Regions from separate parts of the Ligilactobacillus ruminis ATCC 27782 genome, predicted to be linked through region 1. Evidence: predicted binding sites of a transcription regulator. Region 1 holds the regulator's gene; the other holds the start of a gene.
The links. Region 1 encodes LexA, which represses DNA repair genes until DNA is damaged. Its sites were predicted from a motif close to CNAACANNTGTTNG; they were not measured.
Positions count from the first base shown of each region.

Region 2: LRC_RS06905 (replication-associated recombination protein A) is a predicted target of LexA. The motif match lies at 4,311-4,324, and genes of this name have one in related genera.

Region 1 is NC_015975.1:883,885-890,975, reverse strand. Features, by position in the region: gene LRC_RS04530 (ABC transporter ATP-binding protein) at 1-471, opposite strand, end outside; gene LRC_RS04525 (YneF family protein) at 560-784, opposite strand; gene LRC_RS04520 (DUF896 domain-containing protein) at 885-1,136, opposite strand; gene lexA (transcriptional repressor LexA) at 1,304-1,933, shown strand; gene recN (DNA repair protein RecN) at 2,034-3,722, opposite strand; gene LRC_RS04505 (arginine repressor) at 3,740-4,198, opposite strand; gene LRC_RS04500 (TlyA family RNA methyltransferase) at 4,214-5,032, opposite strand; gene LRC_RS04495 (polyprenyl synthetase family protein) at 5,033-5,932, opposite strand; gene LRC_RS04490 (exodeoxyribonuclease VII small subunit) at 5,925-6,155, opposite strand; gene xseA (exodeoxyribonuclease VII large subunit) at 6,161-7,091, opposite strand, start outside.
Region 2 is NC_015975.1:1,386,068-1,393,158, reverse strand. Features, by position in the region: gene LRC_RS06925 (glycerophosphodiester phosphodiesterase) at 164-1,228, shown strand; gene LRC_RS06920 (DNA-3-methyladenine glycosylase I) at 1,239-1,793, shown strand; gene LRC_RS06915 (universal stress protein) at 1,844-2,326, opposite strand; gene LRC_RS06910 (hypothetical protein) at 2,429-2,722, opposite strand; gene LRC_RS06905 (replication-associated recombination protein A) at 3,006-4,280, opposite strand; gene LRC_RS06900 (hypothetical protein) at 4,402-6,459, shown strand; gene LRC_RS06895 (YueI family protein) at 6,709-7,091, opposite strand, start outside.

The sequences.
Region 1 (7,091 bases):
GTCAACGAAGATGCACATCGCAATCAAAGTCGAACAGCCCGTCATCAACGAATCTGCCAAAGTCAAAATTCCTGAACCTGCGACTTCTCTGACCGCATCAACGTCATTGGTCGCATGCGCCATCAAATCACCGACGCGATGGTTGGCATAAAACGTCTGATCCATCTTCATAAAATGCTGAAAAAGACGACTTCTGATTTGCCTTTCTAAAATAAATGACGTGCCAAATATGTATTTTCTCCAAACATAACGCATCAGATATCGCATAACGGAACTGAAAAGAAAAATCAAAAGCATTAGACACAAAAAATTTGGTTTCAGGTTTCTCTGCGAAATGGCATCAACGATGCTTCCGATCACCTTAGGAGGAACGATTGTCATGATTGCCGTCACGAACAGAGCTAAAACGCCGATAACGTAACGTTTTTTCTGTTCTTTGAAAAACCAGTCCAAACGTTTAAAAATACCCAAAATAAACACCCCTTTTCTAAAAAATAAAAAAGCCAGGCACGCAGAAATCGCATCCCTGGCTTGATTTCAGCAAGATTTAAACATATGATCATTTCTTATCCATGTTTGCTTTCATTGCTGTCATCATTTGGTGAAGTTTCTTTTCGGAAGGCTTTTGGCCCATTTGGACCATCATCGTCCTTAACATTTGCTCATTGATAGGAGGATTCTTCTTTAAATAATCTTCCATATACTTGCGAGCCGCAAAAAAACCACCTGCAAAGCAAGCCAAGCCCACTAATACGATGATCAGCACTAAGACTGGTGTCGACATACTAACGCCCCCTTCTGATTAAAACTAAGTCTCAACAAATAATTTTACACAATATCAAATAAAAAATAAAGTGAAACCTCAAGAAACTTTACCTTGTCTGCTAATCATCACGCAATCCGCGTTTCCTTTGGATGTTTTTAACCTTCTCGGGCGTGACTTCCTTACCGTCTTTATCATAAATTTGAAGCATTTCAATTCGATTTCTGAATCCTTCGCGAAAAATAGACAAGTATGTCTCGCGAAGGCTTTTTTGTTCTTCTTTTTCTTCCGGAGTCAGACCGACAGTCTTTTTCCTGTTGGCCAACTCATTGATTCGATCGATGAGATTTTGCGGAATTTGACCATTATCCATCAATGGAGCCTCCTATTTTTAAATTCAACATGGCTAATGATATCTGAAATTTAAGAAAAAAACAAGTTTTTTGCTCACACGTTCGGAAAAGTTTTTGAACGAACTTTAGTTTGATTATCGATTGATTTATGTTATAATGATAACAAAATATAAAAGGGGGTGTACCCATGCCAAAAAAGCCATCAGAAAAACGCCAAATCAAGGTTTTGCGCTACATCTACAACACGGTTCAAGAGAAAGGCTATCCTCCAACCGTTCGCGAAATTTGCAAAGCAGTGGAACTTTCTTCCACTTCAACGGTTCACGGTCATTTGGCACGTTTAGCCAAACGCGGCTATCTCAAAAAAGACCCGACCAAGCCGCGTGCAATGGAAATTACGCCAGAAGGCCTGGAAGCCATCGGTGAGACTCCCAAGAAAACGAAAATTCCGGTTATCGGTACCGTCACTGCCGGTGCGCCAATTCTTGCCGTTGAGGAAACAACCGAGTATTTTCCGCTTCCTCCGGAATTTGAAAGCGCAGATGACTTGTTCATGTTGACAATTCGTGGCGAAAGCATGATCAATGCCGGAATTTTAAACAGTGATCAGGTTATTGTCCGCAAGCAGAACTATGCTGATAACGGGGACATCGTTATTGCGATGACCGAAGATAACGAAGCAACTTGCAAACGATTCTTCAAAGAACGTGACCATTACCGCTTGCAACCGGAAAATGATACGATGGCACCGATTATTTTAAACAGCGTCAGCATCGTTGGCAAAGTAATCGGTCTGTATCGTAATATGATTCGATGACTCAAATAATAAATGCGATTGCCCCATGAAAAGAAGGCAATCGCTTTTTTTACGAACAAAGGTCGCTGCCTTGCCCTAAGGTTTGACAACAACCTTTGTTTTAATTTTTTCTTGTCTCTTTGGCCATCTTGAAAAGTTCCTGCGCATGCTCCAAAGTCAATTCCGTAATCTTTGATCCGGACAGCATTCTTGCCAACTCTTGGACCCTTTCGCTATTATTCAAGAACTTGACGTGCGTTTCGGTTCTTCCGTCGATGACGTGCTTTGCAATAAAGTAATGGTGATCAGCAATTGCCGCAACCTGAGGCAGATGCGTAATGCAAAGAACTTGCGAATTACGAGAAATCAGACTGATTTTTTCAGCAATTGCCTGAGCAACGCGTCCGCTGACGCCGGTATCGACCTCGTCAAAAATAATGCTTGTTACGCCTTGTTTTTGTGCAAAAATAGTTTTCAAGGCCAGCATGATTCGCGATAATTCACCACCGGATGCAATTTTTGCCAGTGCGCCCATTTCTTCGCCAGGATTCGTTTGAATGTAAAATTCAACCCGATCAATCCCGTCTTCATTCAATTCAGCTGCATTTTCCTTAAGAAACTTGACTTCAAAAACGGCTTTATCCATGCAAAGTTCAGCAAGCTGCTGATGAATCGCTTTTTCCAGACCTTTAGCCACGGCTTTTCTTCTTTCGCTAAGCTTTGCAGCTAAAGACAGCGCCTCAGACCGTGCCTTTTTGACGCTTTCTTCTTGTTCGCTTGAGTCTCTGTCAACTTGCTGCATTTCGTCAAGTTCGGCAGAAATTTTCTCAAAATATGCCAAAATCTGCGGAATCGAGTCTCCGTATTTGCGCTTTAACTGATGAATCGTTTCAAGTCTTGCTTCGATTTCATCCAAGCGATTTTCATCCCACTCCATTGTATCAAGCTCATTTGAAACGTCTCTGCCGACATCTTGCAGGCCGTAAAAAGCCTCTGAAATTTTATCGGCTATCGAACTCAGTTTGTCGCTGATTCCTGCAACCTTGTTCATTTCCTCCATGACGTTTCCAAGCACGCCCAAAACATCGAATTCTTCGCCGTTAAAGGCTTCATAGCCCGTTTCAAGCGCATCATGAATCATTTGGTAATTGTCAAGCTCTTCTTTTTCCGAAAGAAGTTTTTCTTCTTCGTCAGAGACCAGATTGGCCGACTTGATTTCCTGAACCTGAAACTGCAGCATGTCCATCCTTTGCGCCCACTGCTTTTCGTTCGTCTCTCTTTTTTCAAGTGACTTTTTCTTTTTCAAAAAATCCGCATATCGTTCATGATACTCGTTTAAAAGCGGAGCAAGAGAATTGTCGAATCCATCGAGCAGCTTGATGTGATTTTCAGGATGCATCAATTCCTGATGTTCGTTTTGGCCATGAATATCAATCAGCGTTTCGCCAACGCGACGAAGCGTGGTCAAGTTGACCATCGCCCCGTTGATTCGACAAATATTTTTACCGCTTCGATAAATGTCGCGCTGCAAAATAAGGCCGTCGCTTTCAACGTCAATTCCGAATTCATCGAGAACGTCATTTGTCTTTGAATCTCCGGGAACGTCAAATAATCCTTGAATCACGGCTTTGTTTGCACCTTTTCTGATAAAATCGACCGAACCTCGTCCACCGGAAAGCAATCCCAAGGCATCAATGATAATTGATTTTCCGGCACCGGTTTCACCGGTCAGGACCGTCATTTGGCTTTGAAACTCCAGATCCATTTTTTCAATGATTGCAAAATCGCGAATCGTCAACTCTTGAAGCAAAATATGACCCCCTGAAACTATTCTTCGCCAATCATGTCAAGGAGCTTGTGGTGTATCTTTTGTGCATCCTCGTCCGACTTGGCAAACAGCATCACCGTATCATCATCACCCAAGGCCGCAAATACCTCATCATATGCCATCTGCGTAATCAAACTGGTAATAACCGGGCCGTTTCCGGGCAAAACCTTAAACACGCACATGTCGCGCAAGAAATCTGACGATACGTATGCCTCTTTCAAAATGCGATTGAGTTTCTTTTCAGTACTTGTCTTGACAGAAGGTGGAACGCTGTAACGATACTCTCCATTTGGCGTTGGCACCTTCAAAAGCTGCATGTCTTTAACGTCGCGCGAAATCGTTGCTTGAGTTACTTCGATTCCCTTAGCTTGCAGAATCGCAACCAAATCTTCCTGACGATAAATGTCATTTTCTTGCAGAATCCTTCGAATGATGCGCTGTCTGTCTATTTTCCTCATTTATCTCACCTTTCTCTACTTACGTTCAAGAACGGCATGTGCCTGTTTAACGACTGCCGCTGCATCAACTTCGGGCATGATTTTTCCCTCTCCGTCAACGGATTTCAGGTGTATCAGAAATTCGATGTTTCCCTGACCTCCGGTGATCGGCGAAAAATCTAATTCGCAAACATCGTAACCGACGCTTGCGGAAAAGACCATTATGTCTTGAACGACTTCCAAATGAGTTTTAGGATCATGCACGATTCCGTGCTTGCCGACTTTTTCTCTTCCCGCTTCAAATTGAGGCTTGATCAAAGCAACGACGCTCCCGCCCTCTTTGATGATTGAGTGCAGATTCGGCAAAATCAAATGCAGAGAAATAAACGAAACGTCAATCGTGGCAAAGTCAGGCTGACCGCTTGTAAAATCATCTTTCTTTGAATATCTGAAATTGGTATTCTCCATTACGACGACCCGATCATCTTGTCTCAATTTCCACGCAAGCTGATTGGTGCCAACGTCAAGCGCATAACTCATCTTGGCACCCTTTTGCAAAGCTGCGTCGGTAAATCCTCCGGTTGAAGAACCGATATCCAAAACGGTCTTGTCCTTAATCGAAAGATGAAAGACTTTAAGCGCTTTTTCAAGCTTCAATCCGCCTCGACTGACGTACGGCATTTTAGTGCCCTTAAAATGAAGCTTCGTTTCAGGATCAACCTTCATTCCCGGCTTGTCCAAACGTTCTTCATTTTCTCCGAGAATCTCCCCGGCCATAACCGCACGTTTGGCCTGCTCGCGCGTTTCAAATAAGCCTTGTTGAACCAACAAGACGTCAATTCTTTCTTTTTTCATCTAATTCTTACCTGCTTTAAAATAATTCAATAACTCTTCAAGCAACATCGTTTTTGCGCCAAATTCTTCTGCCAGCACTTCCAGATGCGCTTTGGCATTCGCTTTTGCTTTTTCAAGTTCCTCGTATGCTCCGTCAAGACCCAACAGTCCAGGATAGGTATTTTTATGCTCTGACTGGTCCTTATGCGTGGCCTTTCCCATTTCTTCCGGAGTCGAAACGACATCCATGATATCGTCATAAATTTGGAATGCCAGTCCAAAACAATTTCCAAGTTCTTTAAGTTCACCCAAAGCCCGGTCAGACACGCCGGCAAGTATTCCGCCTGATTCAAATGCATATCTGAGCAAAGCTCCGGTTTTTTGCGCATGAACGTTTCTAAGCTGAGGCAACGTGAGCTTGACGCCTTCATTTTCAATATCCCCGACCTGTCCGTTGACCATGCCTTGAGGTCCGGCTGCAAACGCCAACCTGCTCATGAGCGTGCACTTTGTCTTTGCGGAAATGCTTGTTTGTCCCAAGCATTCAAAGGCTGTCGTCAATAATCCGTCACCAGCCAAAATAGCCATCGATTCGCCAAAGACTACGTGATTCGTTGCCTTTCCACGCCGAAGCTCATCATTGTCCATTGCCGGCAGATCATCATGTATCAACGAATAAGTATGCACGAATTCAAGCGATGCGCAAACGTCTAAAACGTCTTGATCGATTTTTTTCTTGAAAGAATCGCAAACCAGCATGATAATCATCGGTCTGATGCGCTTTCCACCGGCATCAACCGAATAAGACATCGAATCATGAAGAGTTTTGCGCGTATTGAGCTGTTGCAGATAAACGTCCATTCTTTCATTTAACAAGGGCAAAAATTCTGCTTGAAAATTATCCAGTTCAGAATTATTCATTGTCATCAGCTCGTTCGTAAATTTCTTCTTCTCCGTTCGAATTGATAACTTTCGTCAATGTTTCTTCAGCATCGTTCAGCGTCTTTTGCAAGGTATTGCTGAGATCGATTCCTTCTTTAAACTGAGTCATCGCTTCTTCCAAAGGAACGTTGCCTTTTTCAAGATTGTTTACGATCTGTTCTAATTCCTGCAGCTGCTGTTCGAATGTTTTTTCATTGTTCATTTGTCTCATTCCTTTTCTGTTTCAATAATTGACGCATTTGCATATCCGTCTTGCAAATGCAGTTTGATCTCTTCTCCGACGCTAAGCTCATTGACGCTTTTGATCACGTGATCTTCTTGAGTCACATAGGTAAAGCCGCGGCCCATCACCCTCAGCGGACTCAACATATCAAGCGCATTTTTTGCTTTGATGAAACGATTCTCTGAATTTTTAAGTCGGCTTATTCCTGCGCTTTCAAGCTGTCTTCTGTCTTGTTTCAATTCGCTTTGCAGCAGGCTTATCCTGTCAGGCATGATTCGGCCATACAAAACTTTGTTTGCAACCGTCAAGCGATTTTTTCCCTGACTGATTTTATTTTGCGTCAAACCGATCAGTTCATTTTGCATTCTGTCAAGTTTTTGAAGATATCCTTCATACAAGCGTTCCGGCTGCATGAAAATGTAGGAATTTCTACATTTTTCAAACCGTTGCTTAAGATACTCGATTCGATTTCTCATGCTCTTGACCAAGCGATAGCGCAACTGATCAATCATTGCCAAATCATCGCTTAAAACTGAGGTTGCAAGTTCGGCAGCCGCAGTCGGTGTTGCAGCTCTGACGTCTGCCACAAGATCAGCAATCGTCGTATCGGTTTCATGTCCGACTGAAGAAATAACAGGAATCTTGCTGTCAAAAATCGCCCGTGCGACTTTTTCTTCGTTAAACGGCCATAAATCTTCAATCGAACCGCCCCCTCGTCCGATGATAATCGTGTCAAAATCTCCTCTTGCGTTGACTTCCTTCAAACGTGCGACCAACGTATCAGCAGCTTGCGCACCTTGCACGACTGCCGGAAACAGCACTACTTGGGCGATCGGATATCTTCTGCGAATCGTCGTCCTGATATCTTGAATCACGGCTCCGGAACGGCTGGTAATAACGGCGATACGCTTAGGA
Region 2 (7,091 bases), 500 kb from region 1:
CCCAATCCCGATTGCGATTCAAAATGCGATTTTTGATCATCGAAGGCAGTTTATTTTAATAGTTGTCTGTTGTTTCTTTGGCATGATTTGGCTTTTTTGTTCCGTGTCTGATGAAACCGTCGGGGTATTTTTTTCAAAAAAAATAAAAAGTAAACGTCTTTTTTTGCGCATATTATTATTGGAAACGGAATTTATCTTTTGGTCAGCGTTTCTTTTTGCGATCGGATATTGGCTGTGCGAGAATTTGCTTGGCAATGCGCAGTTTCTTTGGGAAATATTGATTCTTATGCTTAAGTGGATTTTGCTGATCATGTATCAAATGGCGTGTTTTCAGCTTTACTTTGGAAATCGTTCGTTCGATTCACGTGTTTCAGAAATCAGCGGGCCTGTTGCGATTTGCTTTTTGATTGCGGCCGTCGTGCAGTTGATATTTGTCAAAAATTCACTTGTTCCGAATCTTCAAAGCGATTTTAAAATAGTTGCGCATCGTGGGTCCGACGGAAACAACGGTGTCCCGAATACCGTTCCAACGCTTAAGGATTCGAAAAAAAAGCTTTCTCCTGATTATTCAGAGCTTGACGTCAGACAGACGGTGGATGGACGTTTCGTCGTTATTCACGATGCAATGTTGGCAAATTCTTCAGGAAAAGAACGTGAAGTAAACAATCTTAGTTTGGGTGATCTGATAGGGCACAAAGTAAAAGAAAGCGGTCATGCCGCATATCTTTCAGGATATAGTCAGTACCTTGAAGCAGCTCATCAAATCAAACAGTCGCTGATTACCGAAATCAAAACGGATGAACATGATAATTATGATTTGGCTGCTGAATTCTGTCATTTGTATGCTGATTCGATGATCGATCACGGCGACATGGTTCATTCGATGGACTATCAGATTATTGCCAACGTAAAAAAATCTGAAAAACGCTTAAAGTGCGGGTACGTTTTGCCGTTTGAAATTTTTTCAATGCCCAAAGGTGCGATTGATTTTTATTCAATCGAATATTTAACGATGAATCGCTCATTTATCAAGGCTGCGCATGACCAAAAAAAGAAGGTCTATGTTTGGACCGTCAATAACAAGCTGGACTGTCTTCGCGCTTGCGCAATCGGTGCCGATGGCGTTATTACCGACAACGGCAGCAAGCTTAAACGCTTTTTAAAAACGGCAACAAAAGATGATTTTTCTTTAGGATGTTTTATTAATAGTTACGCTACGCTGAAATAGGGGTGTTTGAATGAATAGTTGTCCTTGGGGATTGAATAAAGCAAATTTGTCAAAATTTCACGAAGAAGAATGGGGTCGACCCGTTCATGAAGACAATAAGCTTTTCGAGTTTTTGAGTCTTTCCGTCTTAGCGGCCGGATTGTCATACGGTACCATCCTTGATAAGCGAGATGATTTGTGCTTGGCATTTCATGATTTCGAAATTGATAAAGTTGCGCAGATGTCACCAGAAGAAATCGAAAGAATTCTTTGCGATAAAAAAATGATTCGAAACAAAAAGAAAGTTTCAGCCGTTGTTTGCAATGCGACGGTCAGTCAAAAAATGCGCGCAAATGGGCAGACATTGGATGATTTTTTCTGGAGTTATACCGGTTTCAGAACAATTGACAATAAGTGGCTTCATGCAGAGATGATTCCAGAACAAACCTTGTTGTCAAGAAAAATTTCGGATGAGATGCATGAAAGAGGTTTTATCATGGTCGGGCCTGTTTTAATCTACAGTTTTTTAGAAACTGTCGGAATCGTCAATGATCATTTGATTGATTGTCAGGCAAGAATATCATAAAAAACAGAAACCCAGAAGAAGGTTTCTGTTCTGTACGTCAAAGATTAAGCTTATTTGGCATCTTTTTTAAGTGCCGGTTTATTATCGAGATCAGTTCTGACGACCAAAACGTCGCATGGAGCCGTACGCGTAACGTACTCCGTAACCGAACCAATCAACAAGCGTTCAACGGCATTCAGGCCAGTAGCACCGATAACAATCAAATCAATCTTTTGATCTTCAGGAATGTCTTTTGCGATAACGGCTTTCGGAGCGCCATATTCAACCGTGAAGTCAATATTCTTAACACCGTCTGCTTTGGCGGATTCAACGTAACCTTCCATTGTCTTTTTGGCGGTTTCGGTTACTTGATCCACCATTGCCGTGTCAAAGCTTGAAATATTTTGGAAAGCACGCGTATCGACAACGTGAACTAAATGAAGAGTCGTTTCATCACCATTTCTTTTTGCGACAGAAACGGCTTTCTTGAATGCTAATTCAGCTTCGCGAGACCCGTCGACAGGAACAAGAATGTTTTTGTATCTTTGTAACATTTGACTCACCCTTTCTTTACTTTCATATTTATTTTACTTTATTTATACGGAAAAATAAAGTGAAAACGCTCACTTTTTTGTGAACAAAAGCGCCAATAAACATCAGTTGCCGATTGAGTACGCAAGCATCAAAAAGGAAAGGCTTGAAACAAAAACGGCATCACAGATCAGGAGGATGATTTTGAAAATCACAAGTGTGGTAAAAGCTGAAATAATACTCAAGCTTCCACAGATAATCAGGACGATTCCCAAAACCAACATAATTTTTGAAAGCGATCGATCTTTTTCCGGATGAAAAATGATGACGGGCTTGTTTCTGTGGCTAAAAACGTACCAACCTAAAAAAACAACGATTAGGCCAAGGCCGATGAATAAAGCCGTTGCTATATTTTGCATTGTAAAAGTCCTCAGTTAAGTCTTTGTCTAAAAAAGGGCCAAAGCAAAAACTTTGGCCGGTGAAAATCCGATGGTGCCGATTTAAGTCCTTGCAGTTGAACCCGCGTTTATGCAGGAAAAAGTGTCCATACCGAGGTTTTTTGGACGCCACGTGAAATGGTCTGCCAGCCGCCTCGAGATCCGGTCACAAATATATCAGTTGTTCGGTCAACCATACGATAGGACGACACGTACACTTCAGAATTCCAATTTCATCTTAGCATAGGTTTTGAATAATTACAAATCACTTGCGCCATCTGGAATTTTGCAATGCCGAATATTGTTGTTTCAAAGCTTGTTCGTAACGACCGTTTTCTTTTGGAACGTAGTAGGTGCGGTCAAGCAGGGAATCGGGAAGATATTGTTGTTTGACCCAGTCATGCGGATAGTCATGTGGATACTTGTAACTCGTCCCGTGACCGAGTTTTTCTGCTCCTTTATAGTGAGCATCCTTCAAGTGATTTGGGACCTCACCTCCGTGGCCCTTTCTGATATCGTCAAGAGCAGCATCAATTGCCTGAATTCCTGAATTTGATTTTGGCGAAATGCAAAGCTCAATTACGGCATCGGCCAAAGGAATTCGTGCTTCAGGCAATCCCAATCGTTCAGCTGCGAGCACGGCAGAAACGGTTCTTGAACAGGCAGGGGGATTGGCTAATCCGATATCTTCATAGGCAATGGTCAGCAATCTTCTCATGACGCTGATCAAGTCGCCCGCTTCAAGCAATCGGGCCATGTAGTGCAAGGCCGCATTCGTATCGGAACCGCGAATCGATTTTTGGAATGCCGAAATCACGTCATAATGCGCATCACCGTCCTTATCATGCGTGAGCGCTTTTTTTTGAATGCATTCCTCAATGATTTCAAGCGTGACGTGAACATGATTGCTTTCATCCGTTGGCGTTGACATTACGGCCAATTCCAGTCCGTTCAGCGCGCTTCTCAGATCGCCGTTCGTTGCCCGCGCCAAGTGAATCATGGCATCATCGTCCAATACGACATGGTATTTTCCGAGACCGCGCTCATCGTCTTGGAGAGCCCTGTTAATGGCAGTTTTAATATCTTCTTCCGAAAGTTTTTGGACTTCAAAAATCTGCGTTCGACTGCGAATGGCAGGATTGATGGAGATATAAGGATTTTCTGTTGTCGCGCCAATCAAAATGATTTTGCCGCTTTCAAGCAGCGGCAACAAAAAATCCTGTTTAGGCTTGGTCAGGCGATGAATCTCATCGAGCATCAAAATGACCGTTCCGCTCATTTTTGCCTCCAACGCAACCTGTTCAAGCTCTTTTTTGGAGTCGGTCGCTGCATTTAAAATGCGAAAAGCATATTTCGTCGAACCGGCAATCGCACTTGCAATGCTGGTTTTGCCTGTTCCGGGAGGACCGTAAAGAATCATTGATGATAAAAGTTTTGCCTGAACCATTCGGCGAATAATCTTGCCTTCTCCGACAAGGTGACGTTGTCCGACGATTTCGTCAATGTCTTTTGGACGCATGCGAAATGCGAGTGGTTTCATCGAATCACTTCCTTATGCTTATATTTTACGCCAACGCTTGTTCGAAAGACAACTTAAAGAGACATGATAGTGATGAAAACTGCATGTTTTGGTATAATATAGATAACAATTTTTGCAAAGGATGAGAATCGTGAAATTTGACGAAATCGGAAATGTAATTGAAAAAGAGAAAATGACGGGGGCTTTGTTTAATATTGCATGGAAGGTTTCAAGGCCGCGTCAGGTCGTCAGAAGAGACGGATCGCTTGGAAATGCAGAGCTTGAGCAAAAGGACAATCCCTATTTGAAAGTTTCAAAGGGGGTAGTCGAGCTGACCACTCGTTCATGGCTTTCGGCATCAAAACTTTTCTTCGACATGAAGCTTCAAGAGCATACGCTGAGAAAAGCAATCGGAGACGATGCTTATTTATGGCCTTTTTCTTGCGGAATTAAAAAAGATTCAAAACTTGACCCTAAAATTCTTTTGCGATTTCCGGAAGGGTTGTTCAAGGAACTTTACGAATCTGAGTTTAAGCGAAGCAAAATTTCTTATATGACCTTCAGAAATCAGGTTTATATGAAAGTTTTGCGCGGTTTTGTCTCAAAAAGGTGGTTTTTGGAATACCTTTTTGGAGCAACTCCGTATGATTTTGCAGCGGGTGAAGTCGAGGGAAAAAGTTCACCGAAACGTTCCGCTTCAAACAACATAAATCCTGTTGTCCAAAAACAGGCGGACAATTTAAATTACTTGAGTCTCAAAAAATACCTTGAAACGTCTGATCGAACAAATCCGGACGGAATCATGCCGAACGGAAACTATGCAGATCTGAACGAAATGAAGGATCAAGGAATTCATTATCTGCAGATCGAAACGGTAGATTATGATCCACGCAGCATTTTAGGAGTGACTCCGCTCATGATTTCAACGTTAGAGCTTATGGCAGGGTATTTTTTAATGACCGAAAACGTTGATGAAAGCATTTTAAACGATTCAAGAAGTTTCAGCCTTAATGTGGCAAAAGAAAGTCCCTATGCTAAATCGGACGTGGTTACCAAAGCCCGCTTGTTTATGCAGGACATTTTGCGCTTTGGAGAAAAATTGGGCTTTTCAAAGATGCAAAGCGTTTCTGATGCTTTGAAAATAAGGATTGAAGAACCGGAAAATACTCCGGCCGCAAAACTGATCAGGCTGCAAGGAAACCAAAGCCTGTTTGATTACGGCATAAATTTGATGCAAAAAAATCAAAATGAGGTTTTAGATACCGGATTTGACGACGGAAGCGCTCGTTTGATTGAAGAGTCAATTTTAAACGGAATTTCATATCAGCCGGTAATTCCTGAAGCAAATATCGTGCAAATCGGCTCCAAAATGATCAAAAGCGGGATTCAGACAAGTTCAGACAGCGCGCTGATGAAAGAAATCTGGGATAAAAAATCGGTTGCCAAACAATTCGTTGAACAGTTCGGTTTCACCGTTTTGTCTGATTACATCGTCGGCAATCGCAGAAAGTTTGATGAGATTTTTCCGCGCGTCAAAGGAATGGCCGTTTCTGTCAAAAATGCTGAAGGTCCTTCAGATGAAAAAGCCTCCCTGTTCAGGTTGGCACCGACTAAAGAAGAGTTGTGGGATGCTGTTTCACGCATCATTCGCGATGGGAAAAAGGCGATGATCGAACTGGTGGTTCCAGGGTCCGTTTATCGGGCATTATTTTTCCAGGATCGAATTTTAAGCGTAATCGAACGCTTGCCTGCGGGAGTCGTCGGTGACGGAAGAAGAACGATCAAACAGTTGATCGACAGCAAAAATTTGTCTGACAAGACAAACCAAATCATCATCGGACCTTCCGAAAAAGAAACGATGGATGTTCAAGGAGTGACGCTTGAGACGATACCAGGGCGCGGAAACGAGGTTTTGCTTCGTTATGATGCGACAAGCGGGACCGGAAACCGCAGCTTGGAAGTTCTCGATGAAATTGATTCAAGCTATCTGGATGAGCTTTGCCGTTTGGCCAAGGCGTTGAGACTTCATGACGGAGCGCTTGACATTGTGATTCCAAATATCTATCAAAGATATGATGCCGACCATCCGGAGGCATTGATTTTCTTGAGTGCCCATGCAACTCCGAAACTTTCGATGCACGAAAACGTGCTCTTGATTGGAAATCAAAATATCGCAAAAAAAATCGTTATGATGCAGTAAAAAAGAGGCTTGGAATAATTATGCCTCAAACTAAAAACCCGGATGATTTGCAGTTAGTTGCAATCATTCGGGTTTTTAGTTAGTATTCATGACAATTCCCATGCTACGATGGAAATAAGCAAAAAAGTTTGTTTTCATGTATTAAAATTGAAAAAAGCTGGACAAAATCAGTCTCAAGCGGATTGTACTATGTCCGGCATTATGTTTAATTCAAGCCGGAAACGGGGCTTTTTTCTCCCAGTCTCTTTTTTAGCCGAAAAGTCTTTCCAGGAGAGAACGATGCTTAGGATGAGACGAATTCTCCGTTTTCTTAGGGTAGCACTCAAAAATATCAATTTTTTCTTTGTGAATGGCTTGAGTCTTGTCGCAAAAAACAACCGCGAAATCGGTTGAATCATTCGGGAGATTGTGATCGGACGTTGCAGTGAAATCAATGCCGTGATCATTTGCAAGCTTGACCAGTTTGGAAAGAGAAGCTGCATCGACCTGACCGTTGATAATCAGGCGGAAGTCCGGATGAATCGACATTTCTTGTGACAAATCAAGCAAACTTTCCGGGTTGTTTAGTTCTTCAAACGTGATGACGACATCGACTCTTTCGCGAAAAGTTCCAAGGTATTTGCGGCGTTCGT